Regions from separate parts of the Lentibacillus kimchii genome, predicted to be linked through region 2. Evidence: a T-box and tRNA genes for the amino acid it is inferred to sense, from the RefSeq annotation. Region 2 holds a T-box; the other holds one or more tRNA genes.

Region 1 (7,114 bases), 1.0 Mb from region 2:
TCTGGGACCCATAACGATCGCCAGACTATCCGTTCCTCTGCCAATCACACTGGCCAGCGCAATAATTGTTAAGCAGTAAATAATAAACATCATGACAGCTGGCCATTGAAAAATAACACCAGCAACGGATACCGGAACACCGATAATACTGAGAATTGTAAGTGCTCTGTTCATTAAACAAACCTGCTTTCTTAACCGGGTAAGCTTAGACTAACCATCTAACGGTGACATTATAATTATGTCCAGGGATCTCCACATACATGATTAGCTGGCCAGTACTGGATATTTGCTTTCACGATTAAAATTATTTAAGCTAATAGGAGCAAGTTAAATTTTTTCTCAAAATAAGGAGAAATGGATATGAGCTCTAACATTAAACTTGGAATCGTTGGCTTCGGCAATCTGGGTAAAGGTGCCGCCAAAGCGATCAAAGCAACATCTGATTTGGACCTTGTAGCTGTTTTTACAAGGCGGGAACCTGAATCACTGAATATTAATGAACCTGGTGTACAAGCTGTACATATTGATCACGCTGAGGATTACCAGTCGGCTATTGATGTAATGCTGCTCTGCGGCGGTTCAGCTACAGATTTGCCAGAACAGACGCCGCATTTCGCTAGTATGTTCAATACGGTTAACAGTTATGATACCCATGCTAAGATCCCTGAATTCTATCAAACGGTCAATGACGCAGCAGCCAATCATCAAACAACCGCTATTATCTCAGTTGGCTGGGATCCGGGCTTATTTTCGATTAATCGTGTCATGGCTGATGCCATTTTACCGGAGGGCAAAAGTTATTCATTCTGGGGAGAGGGCCTCAGCCAAGGGCACTCCGATGCTGTAAGACGCGTCAACGGTGTTAAGAATGGTGTTCAGTACACTATCCCATCCGAAGAAGCGATTGAGCAAGTACGCAGCGGTGCTAATCCCGAATTATCAAAGTCTGATAAACATAGGCGTGTTTGCTATGTGGTTGCAGAAGAAAATGCCGACAAAGCCGCAATTGAACAAGAAATCAAGACAATGCCGAATTATTTTGCTGATTATCATACAGACGTTCATTTTATTTCAGATGAAGAATTGGAACGTGATCATGCCAAAGCTCCACATGGCGGGTTCATTATTAAAAGCGGTCAGACAGGCAGCACTAATCAGCAGTTGTACGAGTTTTCGCTTGCATTAGACAGTAACCCTGAATTCACTGCCAGTGTTCTGGTCGCCTATGCACGTGCAGCCTTCAGACTAAGTCAGGAAAAACAATTTGGGGCCAAAACCGTATATGATGTCGCACCAAGTTATATATCGCCCCTATCTGGAGAGGCCTTAAGAAGAGATTATTTATAAATAATAAGATGACACTATAGACAACAACTCCCTGTTACTCAGGGAGTTGTTTTATTATGAGTCCTGCATTGCGGTTGGTATGATTGCGGATGTCAGCTAAAAACAATTTAATTTAACGCATAAAAAAACAGGGTAATCATACCCTGTTTTTTATACACAATTGTTTATCTGCTATATCGATACCTGAGGTGGGGCTCGAACCCACACGCCCGTAGGCACAGCATTTTGAGTGCTGCGTGTCTGCCAATTCCACCACTCAGGCATAATCACTAAGTAGAGGCGGTAACCGGATTCGAACCGGTGATAAAGGTTTTGCAGACCTCTGCCTTACCACTTGGCTATACCGCCAAAGGAAGCAAAAGAGCGGAAGACGGGATTCGAACCCGCGACCCCCACCTTGGCAAGGTGGTGTTCTACCACTGAACTACTTCCGCATGTACTGGCTGGGCTAGCTGGATTCGAACCAGCGAATCACGGGATCAAAACCCGATGCCTTACCGCTTGGCTATAGCCCAATATTGAATAATGATGGGGCGACCGGTGGGGATCGAACCCACGAATGCCGGAGCCACAATCCGGTGCGTTAACCACTTCGCCACGACCGCCATAAATGGAATTATGGCAGGGGTAGCAGGAATCGAACCCGCATCAAAGGTTTTGGAGACCTTCGTTTTGCCATTAAACTATACCCCTGTATTCAAATGGTGGAGGGGGAGGGACTCGAACCCCCGAACCCTGAAGGAGCGGATTTACAGTCCGCCGCGTTTGGCCAGCTTCGCTACCCCTCCATTTTAAAGGTGGCTCGAGACGGAATCGAACCGCCGACACACGGATTTTCAGTCCGTTGCTCTACCTACTGAGCTATCGAGCCAATACTATGTACAATTGAACTTGAAATGGCGGTCCGGACGGGACTCGAACCCGCGACCTCCTGCGTGACAGGCAGGCGTTCTAACCAACTGAACTACCGGACCAGGATGTAAAGCAATTGTCACTGTTATCATTGGTAATAAGCATGAATCATTAATTAAATTGGTTGCGGGGGCAAGATTTGAACTTGCGACCTTCGGGTTATGAGCCCGACGAGCTTCCAGACTGCTCCACCCCGCGATATGAAAATTAAATAACCACATCACATTATATCACTAATAATATCAGTATACCATACCTTACTTAAAATGTTTGCTTACGATGCAATACATATATTTTAAGTGATGGAGGATGCAGGGCTCGAACCTGCGGCTTCTTGCTTGTAAGGCAAGTGCTCTCCCAGCTGAGCTAATCCTCCGGCACATTATATTGCACTCATTTGTATACTCGCAATAACTTATAAAAAGAAATGGTGACCCGTACGGGATTCGAACCCGTGTTACCGCCGTGAAAGGGCGGTGTCTTAACCTCTTGACCAACGGGCCAAATATCAAGAAAATAAATGGCGGAGAGCGAGGGATTCGAACCCTCGAGACCGTGAAAACGGTCTACACGATTTCCAATCGTGCTCCTTCGGCCAACTCGGACAGCTCTCCATGGCTCCACAGGCAGGATTCGAACCTGCGGCTACTCGGTTAACAGCCGAGGGCTCTACCGCTGAGCTACTGTGGAATAATCCAAAAGTTAGCACTCAGTTGCAGTTGAATGAAACTGCCTGGCAGCGTCCTACTCTTGCAAGGGTCAAACCCCAACTACCATCGGCGCTGGAGAGCTTAACTGCTGTGTTCGGCATGGAAACAGGTGTGTCCTCTCCGCTATCGCCACCAGACCTTATGCTGTTCTTTTATTCTAATGAAGCACAGAAACCATTATAAGCATTTTTAATTCAAAATGCAAGAGGTTTTTTAAACCTTTGCACCCTGAAAACTAAATAAGAGAACCATCAAGCTGCAACCTGTTAGTTAAGTCCTCGATCGATTAGTATCCGTCAGCTTCACGTGTCGCCACGCTTCCACCCCGGACCTATCAACCTCATCGTCTTTGAGGGATCTTACTCACTGGACGTGATGGGAAGTTTCATCTTGAGGGGGGCTTCATGCTTAGATGCTTTCAGCACTTATCCTGACCACACGTAGCTACCCAGCCGTGCTCCTGGCGGAACAACTGGTGCACCAGCGGTGTGTCCATCCCGGTCCTCTCGTACTAAGGACAGCTCCTCTCAGACTTCCAGCGCCCGCGACGGATAGAGACCGAACTGTCTCACGACGTTCTGAACCCAGCTCGCGTACCGCTTTAATGGGCGAACAGCCCAACCCTTGGGACCGACTACAGCCCCAGGATGCGATGAGCCGACATCGAGGTGCCAAACCTCCCCGTCGATGTGAACTCTTGGGGGAGATAAGCCTGTTATCCCCGGGGTAGCTTTTATCCGTTGAGCGATGGCCCTTCCATGCGGAACCACCGGATCACTAAGCCCGACTTTCGTCCCTGCTCGACATGTAGGTCTCGCAGTCAAGCTCCCTTGTGCCTTTGCACGCTTACGAATGATTTCCAGCCATTCTGAGGGAACCTTTGGGCGCCTCCGTTACCTTTTAGGAGGCGACCGCCCCAGTCAAACTGCCTGCCTGACACTGTCTCCGGACCGGATCACGGTCCAGGGTTAGAATGTTCGTACAGCCAGGGTGGTATCCCACGGGTGCCTCCACGTAAGCTCGCGCTCACGTTTCCACGGCTCCCACCTATCCTGTACAAGCTGTACCAACATTCAATGTCAAGGTGCAGTAAAGCTCCACGGGGTCTTTTCGTCCTGTCGCGGGTAATGCGCATTTTCACGCATCGTATAATTTCACCGGGTCTCTCGTTGAGACAGTGCCCAAGTCGTTGCACCTTTCGTGCGGGTCGGAACTTACCCGACAAGGAATTTCGCTACCTTAGGACCGTTATAGTTACGGCCGCCGTTCACTGGGGCTTCGGTTCGCCGCTTCGCGCCAGAGGCGCTAACGCTTCCCCTTAACCTTCCAGCACCGGGCAGATGTCAGCCCCTATACGTCGCCTTGCGGCTTCGCAGAGACCTGTGTTTTTGGTAAACAGTCGCTTGGGCTTCTTCACTGCGGCTCAGGACTCGGCCCTGAGCACCCCTTCTCCCAAAGTTACGGGGTCATTTTGCCGAGTTCCTTAACGAGAGTTCTCCCGCTCACCTTAGGATACTCTCCCTGCCTACCTGTGTCGGTTTGCGGTACGGGCACCTGTGAACTCACTAGAGGTTTTTCTTGGCAGTGTGAAGTCAGGAACTTCGGTACTCAATTTCCCTCCCCGTCACAGCCTGGAACCATTGGCCGGATTTGCCTGACCAATTTCCTCACTGCTTGGACGCACATTTCCGACAGTGCGCATTCCTTATCCTTCTGCGTTTCCCCATCATTCAAATGCTCACGAGGTGGTACAGGAATGTCGGCCTGTTACCCATCGCCTACGCCTTTCGGCCTCGGCTTAGGTCCCGACTAACCCTGAGCGGACGAGCCTTCCTCAGGAAACCTTAGGCATTCGGTGAAAGAGATTCTCACTCTTTTTTCGTTACTCATACCGGCATTCTCACTTCCAAACGCTCCACCAGTCCTCACGGTCTGACTTCACAGCATTTGGAACGCTCTCCTACCATTGTTCCGAAGAACAATCCGCAGCTTCGGTGATACGTTTAGCCCCGGTACATTTTCGGCGCAGAGTCACTCGACCAGTGAGCTATTACGCACTCTTTAAATGGTGGCTGCTTCTAAGCCAACATACTGGTTGTCTGAGCAACGCCACATCCTTTTCCACTTAACGTATACTTAGGGACCTTAGCTGGCGGTCTGGGCTGTTTCCCTCTCGACCATGAACCTTATCACCCACAGTCTGACTCCCAAGGCTATGTAGCCGGCATTCGGAGTTTGACTGAATTCGGTAACCCGGTGAGGGCCCCTCGTTCAATCAGTGCTCTACCTCCGGTACACGCTCCTTGAGGCTAGCCCGAAAGCTATTTCGGAGAGAACCAGCTATATCCGTGTTCGATTGGCATTTCACCCCTACCCACGCCTCATCCCCGCATTTTTCAGCATACGTGGGTTCGGGCCTCCAGTCAGTGTTACCTGACCTTCACCCTGGGCATGGGTAGATCACACGGTTTCGGGTCTGCGACCGTATACTCAAATCGCCCTGTTCAGACTCGCTTTCGCTCAGGCTCCGTGTCTTCCACTTAACCTTGCATACGATCGCAACTCGCCGGTCCATTCTGCAAAAGGTACGCCGTCACCCATTAACGGGCTCCGACTACTTGTAGGCACACGGTTTCAGGTTCTCTTTCACTCCCCTTCCGGGGTGCTTTTCACCTTTCCCTCACGGTACTGGTTCACTATCGGTCACCAGGTCGTATTTAGCCTTGGGAGATGGTCCTCCCGTATTCCGACGGAATGTCACGTGTTCCGCCGTACTCAGGATCCACGCCGGAGGAAATCGCTTTTCGGCTACAGGGCTCTTACCTTCTTTGGCTGATCATTCCAAATCAATTCGCCTAAACCATTTCTTGATAACTCCGATGGCGTGTCCTTACAACCCCGGAAAGCAAGCTTTCCGGTTTGGGCTGTTTCCGTTTCGCTCGCCGCTACTCAGGAAATCGCGTTTGCTTTCTTTTCCTCCGGGTACTGAGATGTTTCAGTTCCCCGGGTATGCCACCTGCGCCCTATGGATTCAGACACAGGCACTGTCCCATTACGGACAGTGGGTTGCCCCATTCGGAAATCCTCGGATCACAGTCTGCTTACGACTCCCCGAGGCATATCGGTGTTAGTCCCGTCCTTCTTCGGCTCCTGGTGCCAAGGCATTCACCGTGCGCCCTTGATCACTTAACTTAATAAAACATTCGTTTAAACGAACGTCTGGATGTCGTCTTGAATGGTTTGCTCTTATTTAGTTTTCAAGGTGCAAATGTGCATCTCTGCACAAGGCTTCTATCTGCAAGCATCACAGTATGTGATAACTTAGACAGATGAGGGTTTGCTCCCTCAAAACTGAACCAAACAACCAGAGTAGCTGAAAACAGATATCGGTCCGGCCGATACTGCCGCGCTAAGCGACAAGCACCGGCTTCCGTATAATATCTTCCTTAGAAAGGAGGTGATCCAGCCGCACCTTCCGATACGGCTACCTTGTTACGACTTCACCCCAATCGTTGGCCCCACCTTCGGCGGCTGGCTCCAAAAAGGTTGCCTCACCGACTTCGGGTGTTGCCAACTCTCGTGGTGTGACGGGCGGTGTGTACAAGGCCCGGGAACGTATTCACCGCGGCATTCTGATCCGCGATTACTAGCGATTCCGGCTTCATACAGGCGAGTTGCAGCCTGCAATCCGAACTGGGAATGGTTTTATGGGATTTGCTTCACCTCACGGCTTCGCGTCCCTTTGTACCATCCATTGTAGCACGTGTGTAGCCCAGGTCATAAGGGGCATGATGATTTGACGTCATCCCCGCCTTCCTCCGGTTTGTCACCGGCAGTCACCTTAGAGTGCCCAACTTAATGCTGGCAACTAAGCTTAAGGGTTGCGCTCGTTACGGGACTTAACCCAACATCTCACGACACGAGCTGACGACAACCATGCACCACCTGTCACTCTGTCCCCGAAGGGAACACGGTATCTCTACCGCCATCAGAGGATGTCAAGACCTGGTAAGGTTCTCCGCGTTGCTTCGAATTAAACCACATGCTCCACCGCTTGTGCGGGCCCCCGTCAATTCTTTTGAGTTTCAGCCTTGCGGCCGTAATCCCCAGGCGGAGTGCTTAATGCGTTAACTTCAGCACTAAGG
Region 2 (7,114 bases):
TAATCCAAAATAATCAACGGCTCTTACTTGATAGATACCAGTCGCTTTTGAAATAGTAAGGTTTGTTCCTGTTGTATTGCCAACAAGGCTGAATGAATTATTCGGGCTGCTGGCATGATAAATACGGTATCCAACAACATCCTGACTTGCCGATTCACGCCATGATAATGTATTGCCATTCAATTTAGCGGTCTTTGGTGCAACAGGATTTGTACCGTCATTTTGCACCGTTTCCTGGCTGATGCCTGCTTGTGGTAATCCAATTTTTGACCATTTGTCGCGATTGGTTCGTGGTAGCAGAAGGGAAAGATCACCCAATTGGGTATAGCCATTCCGCTGTAAAAATGCCGGATTGAATGTAAGACCATCACCTTCCACGAATTCTTCTGGTGTATTGGGGCCGGCCTTAACTGTCTGGCCATTGACTGTGACGTAAGAGCCTCTGATCAGGCTGTCATCTTTCTCAGTTGGCGCATATTTGGCATTAAATAAATCGGTTTTAATCAGTCCGGCTTTTTGACATAAATTGGATGGCAGCATACCGGAAATTCCACAGTAGTTTCGCGAAACAATGCCATCTGGCCGTTCAAAATTTTTATCAGGTGCTACAAGCTCCGGATGGATGTCGGATGCTTTATTGATCAATTCAGCCCATAATTTTTGGGTGCGCTGACTGTAACTTAAAGCACATGTTGGGCATTGTATACTTTTCCCAATATCGTAGCCTAGCCACACGCCCATCGAAACTTTGGGATTGACGCCAACAAACCAAGCATCTTTGTAGTCTTGTGATGTACCGGTTTTTCCAGTCCAATCCACATTTCTGTGTTTGATTTGCGAGTTTAGGTATGTTCCCGTGCCTTTGTTGATAACATCACGCATAACATCCAATGTCAGATAGGCTGTCTCAGGTGAGAAAACGTCAGTTGTATTCGTTTTATGCTCGTAAATTACATTTTCTTGCTGATCAGTAATTTTCTCGATCATATGGCTGTCGGCCGATTCACCCTGATTGCCCAGCGTGGCGAATGCACTGACGTTATCTTCTACAGTGACCCCTTGTGTTGTCGCGCCAATACTCAAAGACAGATTGGCATACTCATTTTTTCCCAGTGTGGTTATACCCATTGGTTCAAGAAATTCACTGACGGGATCCTGGTCATTAATCCGGTTATACACATTAATTGCCGGGATATTATACGAATTATAAAGTGCTTTTCTGGCAGATACAAGACCGTGATAGCCCCCGCCATAATTGTCCGGCGACCAGTCACCATACGAAGTGGGTACATCAGCAACTGGGGTGCCTGGCTGAATCACACCTTTTTCAAATGCTGGGGCATAAGCGAGAATCGGCTTCATTGTACTGCCATTGGACCGTTTGGCTGTAGTCGCATAATTAAGCTGGTTATCGCGGCTGTAATGCCGCCCGCCGACAAAGCTGATGATTCTGCCGGTGGCATTTTCAATCAGGACGCCGCCGGTTTGGACAGACTGGGTTATTTTAGTTTGTTCACCTGACTCATCTTCCACAAACCCTGTCCAGTCAGGTCCGTAATGATCATAATTTGCTGCAATATCTTTAAAAGCGTCGTGTGTTGACTTGTCAATGGTTGTATGAATCTCATAGCCACCCTGACGCAAAGACTGTTCGGCGCGTGCATGGTATTGTTTTTTTAAATCATCATCGTTTTCCAGATCGTCTGTTGAATACCCATCTTTTTCAGCCAAATGGTTCATAATGATGTTGCGGGCACGTTTTTCAGCTTCAAATGTTAAATAGGGATATTGTTCAACAGGCGACTGCGATTCTTCTGTGAAATCAGCAGTAATATCGTAGCTTAAAGCTTTTTCATATTGCTTCTTAGCGATATAGTCTGATTCATACATCCGCTTTAAAACGGAATGCATCCGATCAAGTCCCGGCTGGATACCGCTTTTACTTTTTAAGCCTCCATTATTTTTGAAAGGCGTGTAGGCTGAGGGACTTTGGGGCAGACCGGCGATGTAAGCTGCCTGAGGAAGATTCACCTCTGCGGCATCAATTCCAAAAATGCCTTCAGCTGCTGTCTGGACACCGCCAATATTGCTCCCAGAGGCATCTCGGCCAAAAGGGACGACATTCAAATAGGCTTCGAGTATCGCGTCTTTTTCAAAAAAACGTTCCAGTCGCATGGCAATTAAAATTTCTGTAGCTTTTCGGTCAAACGATACTTCATTTGTAAGAATCTGGTTTTTAACGAGCTGCTGAGTAAGTGTACTTCCGCCGGACTGATTCGAAGCAACGCCTGCTTGCTGTACAAGCGCCCTGACAATGGCCTTAGGCACAATCCCTTTATGGGCGTTGAAATATTCATCTTCCGTGGCTATAACCGCATCTTTCAGCAGCCCCGACACGTTTTCCAGCGAGATGTCCTCACGGTAGATATCTGATCGTAAATCGCCAATAGGTTCATTATTGGCGAAGTAAAGTGATGATGTTTCGGCATAGTTATGAATATCCTGCTGCATGCTGTCATAGTCACGCACTGGTTCATCTTTGACGAGTGAAGCAAAATAACCCATTCCTATGCCACCTGCAAAGACAGCGCCGACAACTGTTATAAGCAATAAGCCTAGCAGGACGTTCCAAGACACATCATAGCTGATGCGGGACCATTTCTGAATGTTGCCTGTTCCCCAGATGGCTCTTATCTTTTTAATATAACGATGTGTTCTGAACGTCTTCCAGAACAATTTTATCTTGCGGATTGATCGACTGAATATGGTATTAAAATCCACGTACAATCTCCCCCTGAATTACATACATTATAGCACAGTCCATTTCCAGGTTGAATGGAAATCTGTGTTTTTATATTGCATTTGCCATTTAGTTATGATAAGAATAAATGGGAAAACATAGTCATTTTAAATGCGTGGAAGGGTCGCAGTAGTCTTGCAAATTCCTTATTCAGAGAGCTGGCGGTGGGTGCGAGCCAGTAATAATTGCAGACGAATTACAATCCGGAGCATCTTCTTTTACAGGAAATTGGTGAAAGAAGACGGTTGAACAACCGTTAAAGAGTCCCAAGTGGCATTCGTGCAACAAGGGTGGTACCGCGAACTGAACTCGTCCCTTATTTTTAAAGGGGGCGGTTTTTTTATTTGTTGAGGCATTATATCTGAAATGGAGTGACGACGATGACTATTTTACAGGATTTAGAAAAGCGTGGTCTTATTCAACAGACTACAGACCGCGAGGCTTTAGAGCAGCATTTAAATGATCATCAGGTAACGTTATATTGCGGTTTTGATCCAACGGCTGATAGTTTGCATATTGGCCACTTATTGCCAATTATTATGCTGAAGCGATTTCAGCGTGCAGGACATAAGCCGATTGCGCTGATTGGTGGAGGCACCGGTATGATTGGTGACCCGAGTGGCCGGTCATCTGAGCGGTCTCTGAATGAAAGCTCAGTCGTTCATGATTATAGTGAAAAGGTGAAACAGCAATTAACCAGACTGCTTGAGTTTGACCAGGGATCGAACGCTGCAGTGGCCCGCAATAATCATGACTGGCTTGGCCAAATGACGGTGATTGATTTTCTCCGGGATGCTGGCAAACATTTTAGTATTAATTATATGCTTGATAAAGAGTCTGTTTCGGCTCGCATTGAGCAAGGGATTTCCTATACAGAGTTCAGTTATATGATCCTGCAGTCACTTGATTTTATGAGGCTGTATGAAGAGGAGAACTGTACGCTGCAGATAGGCGGCAGTGACCAATGGGGCAATATCACTGCGGGTATGGAACTTATACGCCGTTCCCGTGAGGATGAAGAGCGAGATGTTCAAATATTTGGTTTAACACTCCCGCTGATCACAAAAGCTGACGGCAGCAAATTTGGTAAAACTGCAGGGGGAGCTATCTGGCTTGATCCGGAGAAAACAACACCTTATGAGTTTTATCAGTTCTGGATTAATACAGATGATCGAGATGTCATGAAATTCCTGCATTATTTTACATTTTTAGAAGAAGACGAACTGGCTGAGCTGCAAACTGAACTTGATAATCATCCGGAGAACCGACAGGCTCAGAAACGTCTTGCGGAAGAAATGACTATGATGGTGCATAGCCGCGAAGCATTGGAACAGGCACAAAAGATAACGGCATCTCTTTTTAGCGGTGATTTAAAAGATCTGTCTGCCCAGGATATTGAAGAAGGCTTTAAAGATGTTCCGACTTATGAAACAGCTAAAGAAGACACAGGTTTAATTGATTTACTCGTGGATGCGTCCATTGCATCGTCCAAACGTCAGGCACGAGAGGATATTCAAAATGGTGCTATCTATATTAATGGGGAACGCAAGCAGGATTTACAGCACGTTGTGACTAAGAATGATCGGATTGAGGATCAGTTTTCCGTTATACGCCGTGGCAAGAAAAACTACTTTCTTATTCATTTCAGCTGAAACTGAAACGCTGCAGCAACTGGCAGAAGCATTGACGCTAATCCATAAACCAGCGATCGTGCTGTAAATACAGATAAAAAAGATCCATCCTTCTATAATTGAAGGATGGATCTTTTACATACGTTGTTAAGCAGCTTTATTGACGTGAGTAGTACTCAACGATAAGTGCTTCATTTATTTCAGCCGGCAGTTCCGACCGTTCAGGATAACGTGAATAGGTTCCTTCTCTTTTATCCGCGTCAAATGTAACATAATCCGGGACAAAGTTATTCACTTCGATGGCTTCCTGGATTATGTCAAGGTTTTGCGATTTTTCACGCAAACTAATCACCTGGCCAGGAAGGACACGATAGGATGGAATATCAACACGTCCGCCGTCCACTTTTACGTGACCATGGTTTACCAGCTGCCGGGCCTGAGGACGTGTACGGGCTAAACCAAGGCGATAAACTAGGTTGTCCAACCGGGATTCAAGAAGAATCATGAAGTTTGTACCATGAACGCCTCTCATTTTGCCTGCTTGGTTAAACAAATTACGGAATTGACGTTCGTTCAATCCGTATGTGTAACGTAATTTTTGTTTCTCCTGAAGCTGAAGACCATATTCAGACATTTTCCTGCGCTGAGTAGGTCCATGCTGTCCCGGCGGGTAAGGACGCCGATTCAATTCTTTGCCTGTTCCAGTTAGTGAAATGCCGAGTCGGCGTGATTTTTTCCATTCTGATCCGGTAAATCGTGCCATTGGACATTTCCTCCTTTATTTGTCTATTTGGCATAAAATAAACGACCGTGTTCCTGGTCACTGTCCATTTTGTTTTCATGTACCATCGCCCCAGCAGCAGAGAGTTACCTGATACACCTCTTTTATATTAGTCAAAAGTCAGGTTCAACTTCATCCAGTTCTGTCATAAGAGGAACAAAATGGCGGCAATGCCGGTTCACATAGGCTACCTTTTTATTTTACACAAGGAATAGTATAGCCGTTATGAGACCGGAAGTCAACCCTTTCTGATGATTATCTGTCCTCAGGAAGCCATTTCATCGAACTGGCAGACAGTTTAATAAAAAAACAGCTGGTATGGTTACCAGCTGGCAAAACTTATTTTTGTATCAGACGCTCGATTTCTTTTGCAAATTTTTCGAGATAGAGCTGATCGGTTTCATCGAAGCGGCTGTTAATCGGACTGTCAATATCAAGAACGCCATAGATATCCTGACCTGTATACAGCGGCATAACAATTTCTGATTTACTGGCGCTGTCACAGGCGATGTGACCTGGAAAAGCCATCACGTCGTCCACTCGCTGTGTTTTTCCTTCTTGAATGGCTGTTCCGCAGACCCCTTTGCCGTATGGTATTCTGATGCATGCCGGTAAACCCTGGAAAGGTCCAAGTACTAATTCACTGTCTTTCCATAAATAAAATCCGATCCAATTAATGTCACCGAGGGATTGGTTTAATAAAGCAGAAGCATTCGATAAATTCGCTAATCGATCGGTTTCGTCTTCGCATAGTGCTGTTAGCTGTTTTAATAATTGCTCATAGGAATGTGCTTTTTCGGTTGAATGAGCGGTTAACTGTGACATGCTGATTCATTCCTTTCATTTTATATTTCAACAAATTGCGGTAACAATTGTCGAAGGAAGATTGCAGGATTTTCGCTCAGTTCGTCGTAAAAGAACGACAAGGGAGGCATCGTTTATGACAGTCAATCCGACGAAACAGAAAGTTATTGATGCTGCATCGCTCTTATTTTTTCAGAATGGCTTTGACGGTACATCTGTCAGGGATATAGCTGACAAAGCTGCAGTCAATGTTTCCCTGATCAGCTATTATTTCAAAAGCAAGCAAGGGCTGCTTGAATATGCTGTAACCCAATACTATGAAGCATATCTTGAAACAATAGAGAGATCTCAGGCAGGGAATGAAACACGGACGGCACTGGAAAATTTAAAGAATTTAGCGGAAACAATTATACAATATAAACAGCACCATTATCAATTATCCTGTTTTATTCAGCGGGAACTGTCACTGGATTCCGTATTTGTCCGTGAAATGACTGTGACTTATTTAGCAAAAGAGAATTACATTATCAGTCATGTTTTTGATACAATTTTATCAACGTATATGAGAAATCATCAGGATAATCAATTTTTATTGATGCAGTTTAAGGGGATGCTAATCACACCTTATTTCATGCAGCATGAATGGAGAAATCAGGTTATGGGTGAATTTTCCCATCAGCAGTTTGTCCGGAATTATACAAAAGCAATTGGAAAGTGGCTTGATTATGTTGTTGAACAAAACTTTCACTCGACACAATAAACAGTGAGATAACCGGGAAAATCCTGTCGAATCATTAATTTATTTGAATTTTTTTAGCCAAAAATGCCATTAACATGATATTATTAGTAATATCGATAATGAATACGTGGCTTCCTGTAATACCTTGCATACAGGAAGAACCTCTTATATAGGACGAAGTTTAGGAGGCATTTTATGGCATACCTGATTGGCGGGGTTTTAGTACTGGTTGCAATCATAATTACAGGACTCATCATGCGCAAGAGGATCTATGACGATGTTGATCGTCTTGAATCCTGGAAAATGACGATTATGAATCGCAACATTGCTGGTGAACTTTCGCGAATTAAAAATTTGAA

What was found. The T-box of region 2 lies ahead of tyrS (tyrosine--tRNA ligase). A T-box ahead of a tRNA ligase gene usually reads a tRNA of that ligase, here a tRNA-Tyr.
Region 1: it has a tRNA-Tyr gene. The T-box ahead of tyrS (tyrosine--tRNA ligase) is inferred to sense a tRNA for this amino acid. The anticodon was not compared.

What each region holds. Positions count from the first base shown of each region.
Region 1 covers NZ_AP043934.1:838,751-845,864, reverse strand. The annotation lists gene cax (calcium/proton exchanger) at 1-174, opposite strand, end outside; gene ACZ444_RS04690 (diaminopimelate dehydrogenase) at 361-1,347, shown strand; tRNA gene ACZ444_RS04685 (tRNA-Leu) at 1,528-1,609, opposite strand; tRNA gene ACZ444_RS04680 (tRNA-Cys) at 1,625-1,695, opposite strand; tRNA gene ACZ444_RS04675 (tRNA-Gly) at 1,710-1,781, opposite strand; tRNA gene ACZ444_RS04670 (tRNA-Gln) at 1,788-1,862, opposite strand; tRNA gene ACZ444_RS04665 (tRNA-His) at 1,877-1,952, opposite strand; tRNA gene ACZ444_RS04660 (tRNA-Trp) at 1,967-2,040, opposite strand; tRNA gene ACZ444_RS04655 (tRNA-Tyr) at 2,050-2,135, opposite strand; tRNA gene ACZ444_RS04650 (tRNA-Phe) at 2,146-2,218, opposite strand; tRNA gene ACZ444_RS04645 (tRNA-Asp) at 2,245-2,321, opposite strand; tRNA gene ACZ444_RS04640 (tRNA-Met) at 2,381-2,457, opposite strand; tRNA gene ACZ444_RS04635 (tRNA-Val) at 2,563-2,635, opposite strand; tRNA gene ACZ444_RS04630 (tRNA-Glu) at 2,688-2,762, opposite strand; tRNA gene ACZ444_RS04625 (tRNA-Ser) at 2,781-2,873, opposite strand; tRNA gene ACZ444_RS04620 (tRNA-Asn) at 2,875-2,949, opposite strand; rRNA gene rrf (5S ribosomal RNA) at 2,991-3,106, opposite strand; rRNA gene ACZ444_RS04610 (23S ribosomal RNA) at 3,236-6,161, opposite strand; rRNA gene ACZ444_RS04605 (16S ribosomal RNA) at 6,420-7,114, opposite strand, start outside.
Region 2 covers NZ_AP043934.1:1,866,420-1,873,533, reverse strand. The annotation lists gene ACZ444_RS10015 (transglycosylase domain-containing protein) at 1-2,781, opposite strand, end outside; T-box leader at 2,908-3,120, shown strand; gene tyrS (tyrosine--tRNA ligase) at 3,181-4,452, shown strand; gene rpsD (30S ribosomal protein S4) at 4,589-5,194, opposite strand; gene ACZ444_RS10000 (GAF domain-containing protein) at 5,552-6,037, opposite strand; gene refZ (forespore capture DNA-binding protein RefZ) at 6,153-6,776, shown strand; gene ezrA (septation ring formation regulator EzrA) at 6,951-7,114, shown strand, end outside.